Regions from separate parts of the Arthrobacter sp. 10T419 genome, predicted to be linked through region 1. Evidence: predicted binding sites of a transcription regulator. Region 1 holds the regulator's gene; the other holds the start of a gene.
What was found. Region 1 encodes LexA, which represses DNA repair genes until DNA is damaged. Its sites were predicted from a motif close to TCGAACANNTGTTCGA; they were not measured.
Positions count from the first base shown of each region.

Region 1 (3,403 bases):
GCCCCGAAACTGTGACCGCGAATGGCCGCCCGGCGGCACCGATGGCCCGGCGCGCCACTCGCCCGGGTAGGGCTTACTTGGAGGGTACGTAGAGCTGCTGGCCGGGGAGGACGCGGGCGGCTCCGAGGTTGTTGAGCTGAACGATGTCGGCGACCACGTCACGGGGGTCGCGCTCCGGGGCGACGGCACCGGCGATGGCCCAGAGGGACTCCCCCGGCTGGACCGTGACGGTGACCGTCGGGGTGAGCGAGAGCTCCGCGGCCGAGTCGGCGGCCTTGGCCGGAGCATTCAGGAATCCGGACAGTGACAGGACGAGCACGGCCAACAGAACCAGCGGCAGCCCGAAGAAGACGAACCGGCCGCGGCGGGTCAGCCGCAGCCGAGCCTGCCGGGCTGGTGCCGCGGGTGCGGCCTCCATGGGGATGGAAACCAGCGAACCGGAAATAGCGCTTACTGCTGACATGAGCTGAGCCCTCCTGGACTTATCTGTGCCACTGGAAATACCTGTGCCGCCCGGCGTACTCCTCGTACCTGCCGCCAACCGGCCTAACCTTCAAACGCAAAACCCTTGAATGCGAACCCTCGAACCCGATACTTCGAACACAGAACCGAAACCAGCGGACCGGACTACGGGTAAAGCTTCGAACACATATTCGAACTTTGCTGTTCCTGTTTTAGCACTTATGAACGAACATTGTCGAGACTCGCTAGAACAAATGTTTGAAAAACCTTGTTGGCTGGCCTACTTTTGAATCACAGGACAACCACTTGTGTTGATGAACATCAGTTGATCAGCGGGGTCTGACATTTTCAGCTCGGCAGGTCCCGGTAGCCACAGCGGCCGGGCGGAATGGAAAGGCATGGCGAACATGGCAGCACAAGCCGCCGGCGGGAGGGCTTCCCAGCGCAGCCCCCAAACCGGCCGGGCGCCGAAAAGCCTGACCGTCCGGCAGAAAAAGATCCTGGAGACCATCCAGCGTTCCGTGACGGACAACGGTTACCCGCCCTCGATGCGCGAGATCGGCGACACGGTCGGGCTCGCCAGCCTCTCCAGCGTCACCCACCAGCTCTCGCAACTGGAAAAGCTCGGCTACCTGCGGCGGGACCCCAAGCGGCCGCGCGCCATGGAAGTCCTCATGCCGCTGACACTGGATGAAGGCACGACCAGGATTTCCGGCGTGGAGAAGTCCAGCGGCCTGCGGGCTGTCGGCGGCCTCGCCGTCTCGGAGCTTGCCAGCGCCACGGACACGGCCATGGTGCCGTTCGTGGGCCGTATCGCCGCCGGCGGGCCGATCCTGGCCGACCAGGTGGTGGAGGACGTGATGCCCCTGCCGCGCCAACTGGTGGGCCACGGCGAACTGTTTATGCTCCGGGTGGCAGGCGATTCGATGATCGACGCCGCCATCTGCGACGGCGACTGGGTCGTCGTCCGGCGTCAGAACGATGCCGTCAACGGGGACATCGTGGCCGCCCTGCTCGATGACGAGGCAACGGTCAAGACGTTCCGCCAGCGGGACGGCCACACCTGGCTGCTCCCGCAGAACACCCAGTACGAGCCGATCCTCGGCGACCATGCCGTCATTATGGGCAAGGTCGTCTCGGTGCTGCGCTCCCTGTAGTCCCCTGCCACACCACTCCGGCCGGCCCATCTCCCGGCAGCTCGAAGGCCCCGTCCGCAGTTCCGGACGGGGCCTTCTGCGCTCCCGCCCGGTTCTTGGCACACTGACGGCGCGCCCGCCCGCGCGGTGCCGCGGTGACCCGGCAGTGCCGGTCCCGGGCGCGGAAAAAGCGGGCGGGAACGCAAGCGCCGGCCCACATACCCCCGGCCCGGCCACGGCCGGCGGCAGCCTGCGTGGCGGGCCGCTTCACCGGTTACGTGGCGGGCTGCTTGGCGGGGCTCTCCTTGGCGAGGCGTTCCAGGGCGGCCAAGGCCACCGAGGTGTCGGTAGTGGGCCAGAAGGGGGGCAGGGCGGCCCGCAGGAACGCTCCGTACCGTTCGGTGGACAGCCTGGAATCGAGGACCGCCACCACGCCCTTGTCCGACGTCGAACGGATCAGCCGGCCGGCGCCCTGGGCGAGGCGGATGGCCGCGTGGGTCGCCGAGACGCTCATGAAGCCGTTGCCGCCGGACTGGGCCACAGCCCGGGAGCGGGCGGTCATCAATGGATCGTCTGGCCGCGGGAACGGGATCCTGTCGATCACTACCAGGCGGCAGGAGTTCCCGGGCACGTCGACGCCCTGCCAGAGCGACATGGTGCCAAAGAGACAGGTGTCGGGCTCGTCGGCGAACTGCTTCACGAGCGCGGTCATGGTCGACTCGCCTTGGCAGAGAATGCTCAGGCCCAGCCGGGGACGCATCGCTTCGGCCGCCTCCTCGGCGGCGCGCCGGGAAGAGAAGAGACACAGGGCGCCGCCGCCGGAGGCACGGATCAGCTTCTCGAGCTCATCGAGGGCTTCCGGGGATGTTCCCCGGCCGGGCTTGGGCAGGTGCTTGGCAACGTAGAGGATGCCTTGCTTCGGATATTCGAAGGGCGAACCGACGTCGACGCCCGTCCAGCTGGGTGCGCCCGGGCCCACTAGGCCGAGCCCTCCGGCCGCCGGCTCGAAAGCCGAACCGATCGCCAGGGTTGCCGATGTCAGGACGACTGTATGGTCGGCGAACAGTCCCTCGCGGAGCCGACCGGCGACGCTGAGCGGGGCGATGTTGATCAGGGCCGGCGCGGAGTCATCGGGCTGCGAGTAGCCCTGTTGCGGGTCGAAGCTGCTGTTGCGGGAGAACCAGACCACTTCGCGGTTCTCCTTGGCGGCCAGGAGCCGTTCGCACAGTTCCAGGATCACCATCAGCCGGGACCGCGCAAGCTGCCGGCCGCCGTCGGCCGTGTTGGCGCTGTCCCCCTTTGAGTCGGAGAGCGCGGCGCGGCAGGCGTCGCGCAGCTGGTCCACGCAGTCGAGCTGTTCGCTGTTCAGTCCGTTCGGCATCAGGCCGCTGGGAACGCCCTCGATGGCGAGTTCAAGGTTGGACGCGGCGTTGTTGAGCGCATCCACCGTGATCCCGGTGTGCTTGCGGGCGCCGGAGGCGGCGGCGTGGACCATGGCCACGGAGAGCTGGCCGGACACGGCGCCCGTGACCCGGTCCTGCAGTTCGTGCGCCTCGTCCACCACCACGACGTCGTATTCGGGCAGCACGGCCAGGCCCTCGAAGGCGCTGACGGCCAGCATGGCGTGGTTGGTAACCACCACATCGGCGTCGGCTGCGTTCTGGCGGGCGAGTTCGCTGAAGCATTCGGCGGCGAGCGGGCACTTCTGCGCGCCCAGGCACTCCATGGAGGTAACGGAGACCTGCCGCCAGGCACGGTCGGTCACGCCCGGCATGAGCTCGTCGCGGTCCCCGGTCTGGGTGTCC
Region 1 is NZ_JBFTHF010000008.1:50,378-53,780, forward strand. Features, by position in the region: gene AC1DBD_RS13540 (LysM peptidoglycan-binding domain-containing protein) at 74-418, opposite strand; gene lexA (transcriptional repressor LexA) at 870-1,619, shown strand; gene AC1DBD_RS13550 (ATP-dependent DNA helicase) at 1,873-3,403, opposite strand, start outside.

Region 2 (3,403 bases), on a different contig from region 1:
ACCAGGCTTGTGGGTGAACCGAGCGAATGGGGATCGTCGCCGGAAACAATGCTCGAGCCCCAGTACCGGGGAAGACTCTCCCTGCCGCTTTCAGTGGGGCTTGCCCTTTTGAAAGAATTCGTCGCAGCGGGCGGCCCGTCTGCAGAAGTGTTTTCGAGCCAGGTCATCGGCGGCGACTAGACCGTGACCTTGCCGCCGGCGTCGACCGTCCAAGTGGGGTTGAAGGCGACCTCCCAGCGGAAACCGTCCGGGTCCGCGAAGTAGCCCGTATAGCCGCCCCAGGGCTGGGTCTTCGGCGCGGCCACGACGACGGCGCCGGCGGCCTCCGCCTGGCGCATCGCCTGGTCCACCTCGTCAGCGCTGCCCACGTTGTGGCTCAGGGTGATGCAGGGGATGCCGGCCGGGGGATCGGTGGCGGCCTCGGCCTGCATCTGCCCGGCGTCCCAGAGCGAGAGGATAAGCCCGTGGTTGACCTGCAGGAAGAGCACCTCGCCGGAAACCTCCCGGTGGACCGGCCACCCGAGGCCCTCCACGTAGAAGCGGCGCGAGGCGTCAACGCTGCGGACACCCAATGAGATGAAGTCGACTCGTGGTTGCATCGTTCGATACTGTCATGCACATGTCCACACATCACCGTGACGCCAAAGACGCCCAGGCCGATAAGGAACAACTCGCCGCCGTGCGGGTGGCGGTCGACGAGGTGGACGAACAGATCGTCGCGCTGATCGGCCGGCGCGAACGGCTTATCCGGATTGCCGGCACCCTGAAGGCGGACAGTGCCGAGGTGCGGGCGCCCGGCCGCGTGGAGCGGGTCCTAGAACACGTCAAGGCGACGGCTGAGCAGAAGGACATCGACACCGAGATCGTCGAACAGACCTACCGGGCCATGATCGATGCCTTCATCCGGCTTGAGCTGGACGTCTACAAAGCTTCCAGCTAGGGCTGGTCGACTCAGCTAGAGCGACTCTTCGACGGGCACGTTGGCCTGGTACTCCCGGCCCTCACAATCGCTGTAGGCCGTCATCAGATGGCCCTTGGCCAGCCCCATCACCGTGCTCAGCGGAAAGTTGCCGGTGATGGTGTTGCCGGAGTGCTCCACACCCTTGAGGTCGAAGTTCTCTTCCGTGCCGTCATGGCTGAAACAGAAGAAAGAAACTGCCTCGCCGTTCATGAACTCGATTTCCATCCGGCGCTGGTGCGAATGGTCCGGGGTGGCCGCCACGAGCCCCACCACATAGGCCCCGGAACTCGGGATATTCCCGTCTATATCGAACTTCGCCACCAAGGTTGAATCCTTGGCGGCGATGCTTACGTGCTTCAGGAGTGCGCTATGGGAGCTCATAGCTCAATCCTGCTACCTGCGCTTGCGTCCGTCCACCCCCATCTAGGTTTTGTCCCGGGCCCGGCGTAGACTTGAATTGTTCGAAGATATATTCGAATACCCTCTCAAGATTCTTGCCAGAGGTCAGCGTATTCCGGGAGGCACCATGGGGATGTTCAGCGAGTCGGTGGACGTCGCGTGCACCCCGTCCGGCCAGCCGCTGTCCCTTGCCTGGGGCGGCCGGCACTACGACGTCTGCGCCGAACCGGTCCGCTGGTTTGAGCGGCGGCAGTGGTGGGCCGAGGAGCAGCGGGCTCCGCTGGGCAGCGGCCCGGGACTGGTGGACCACGAGATCTGGCGGATCCAGGTCCGGGACGCCGGTAACCCGGAGGACACCCTCACCCTGGACCTGAGCCGTCATCTGGGCAGCGGTCGCTGGCGGCTGCTGCGGATCCACGATGCCCTGCGCACTATCAGGAAGCCCGAGTCGGCATGAGCTTCACCCACCTGCACGTTGCCACCGCCTTCAGCGCCCATTACGGGGTGTCCTGGCCGGAGGAACTGGCTGCTGCCGCCGCCGCGGACGGGGCCACGGCGCTCGCCTGCACGGACCGTGACGGGCTTTACGGCACGGTCAAGCACCTGAAAGCCTGCATGGCGGCAGGGCTTGACCCAGTCGTGGGGGTGGACCTGGCAGTCTTCGACGACGACGGCGACCTCCGAACCCAGCTCGGCGGCCGCGTCGTCGTACTGGCGCACGGGCACAACCGCGGCGCCGGCTACCGGGCGCTGTGCCGGCTGGTCTCCGACGCCCACGCCCGCACCACGGGCAAGGCCGGAGGAACGGTGCCCGTCGCCGTGACCAGGGCGGAACTGGCCTCCCGTGCCCTCGACCCGCAGACCCTCGAACCGGTGCTGACCGTGCTGATCGGCCCGGACTCCGACGTCGGCCGCGCGATGGGCGGCCGGCGCTACCTCCGGCCCCGCACGCTCTTCAAGCGCTGGCTGGACGCCATGCCGGCGGGAACTCTCGCCGCTGAGGTCGTCTCGCAGCTCAGCCCGCCCGGCGAGCCGCTGAGCACGGCCCACGCGGTGCGAATGCTCAAGCTCGCCGCGGAACACGCAGTCCCCGCGGTGCTGAGCAACGCCGTGCGCTACTGTGCCGAGGACGGTGCCGCGACGGCGGACGTGCTGGACTCCGCCCGGACACTGAAATCCCTTCCCGAGCTCTCCGCCGCGCCGCAGCTGCAACCCAACGGGCAGGCCTGGCTGAAATCCTCCGCGCAGATGCTGCGGCTGGGCCAGGAAATCATGCACGCCGCCGGCTACGGCGCCGCGGACCTCAAGAGCCTGCTGGCACACACCGAGGCGCTCGCGGACCGCTGCCGGATGGATCCGGTCACGGACATGGGATGGAAGCAGCCCGTGGTCCCGGAGGCCTCGGTGATCGGAATTGCGGGGGACCCGCTCGTGGAACTCACGCAGCGCTGCGAGGCCGGCATCAGCCGGCGCTTCCCCGGGATCGCCGGCAAGCCAGCCGAAGAAATGCGCGCCCGGCTGGAGCACGAACTGCGGATCATCGACAGTCTTGGTTTTGCCTCCTATTTCCTGACGGTGGCCGAAGTGTCCCGGATGATCCTGGACATGGGGGTCCGGGCGGCAGCCCGCGGCTCGGGCGCCTCCAGCCTGGTCAACTTCCTGATCGATGTCAGCCAGGTCAACCCGCTGCAGCACGACCTCATCTTTGAACGATTCTTGTCCCGGGACCGCGCCACCCTGCCGGACATCGACATCGACGTCGAAAGCGCCGAACGGCACAACGTCTACCGGAGGATCTTTGAGCGCTTCGGCTCCGAACGCGTCACGCTGATGAGCATGCAGAACGGCTACCGCGCCCGCGGGGCCGTCCGCGACGCCGGCCTGGCCCTCGGCATGGACGGCGGCGACATCGACGAGATCGCCAAACAGCTGTGGCGGTTTTCGGCCCGGAACTTCCGTGAGGCCCTGGTGGAGAAGCCGGAGCTGAAGGAATTCGCCGGCCGGGTGGAGCAGCGGGACTTCACCGAAAACCAGCAGCTGGAC
Region 2 is NZ_JBFTHF010000002.1:393,850-397,252, forward strand. Features, by position in the region: gene AC1DBD_RS05420 (hypothetical protein) at 1-180, shown strand, start outside; gene AC1DBD_RS05425 (VOC family protein) at 177-599, opposite strand; gene AC1DBD_RS05430 (chorismate mutase) at 614-940, shown strand; gene AC1DBD_RS05435 (hypothetical protein) at 956-1,342, opposite strand; gene AC1DBD_RS05440 (DUF6504 family protein) at 1,488-1,817, shown strand; gene AC1DBD_RS05445 (DNA polymerase III subunit alpha) at 1,814-3,403, shown strand, end outside.
Region 2: AC1DBD_RS05440 (DUF6504 family protein) is a predicted target of LexA. The motif match lies at 1,423-1,438, and genes of this name have one in related genera.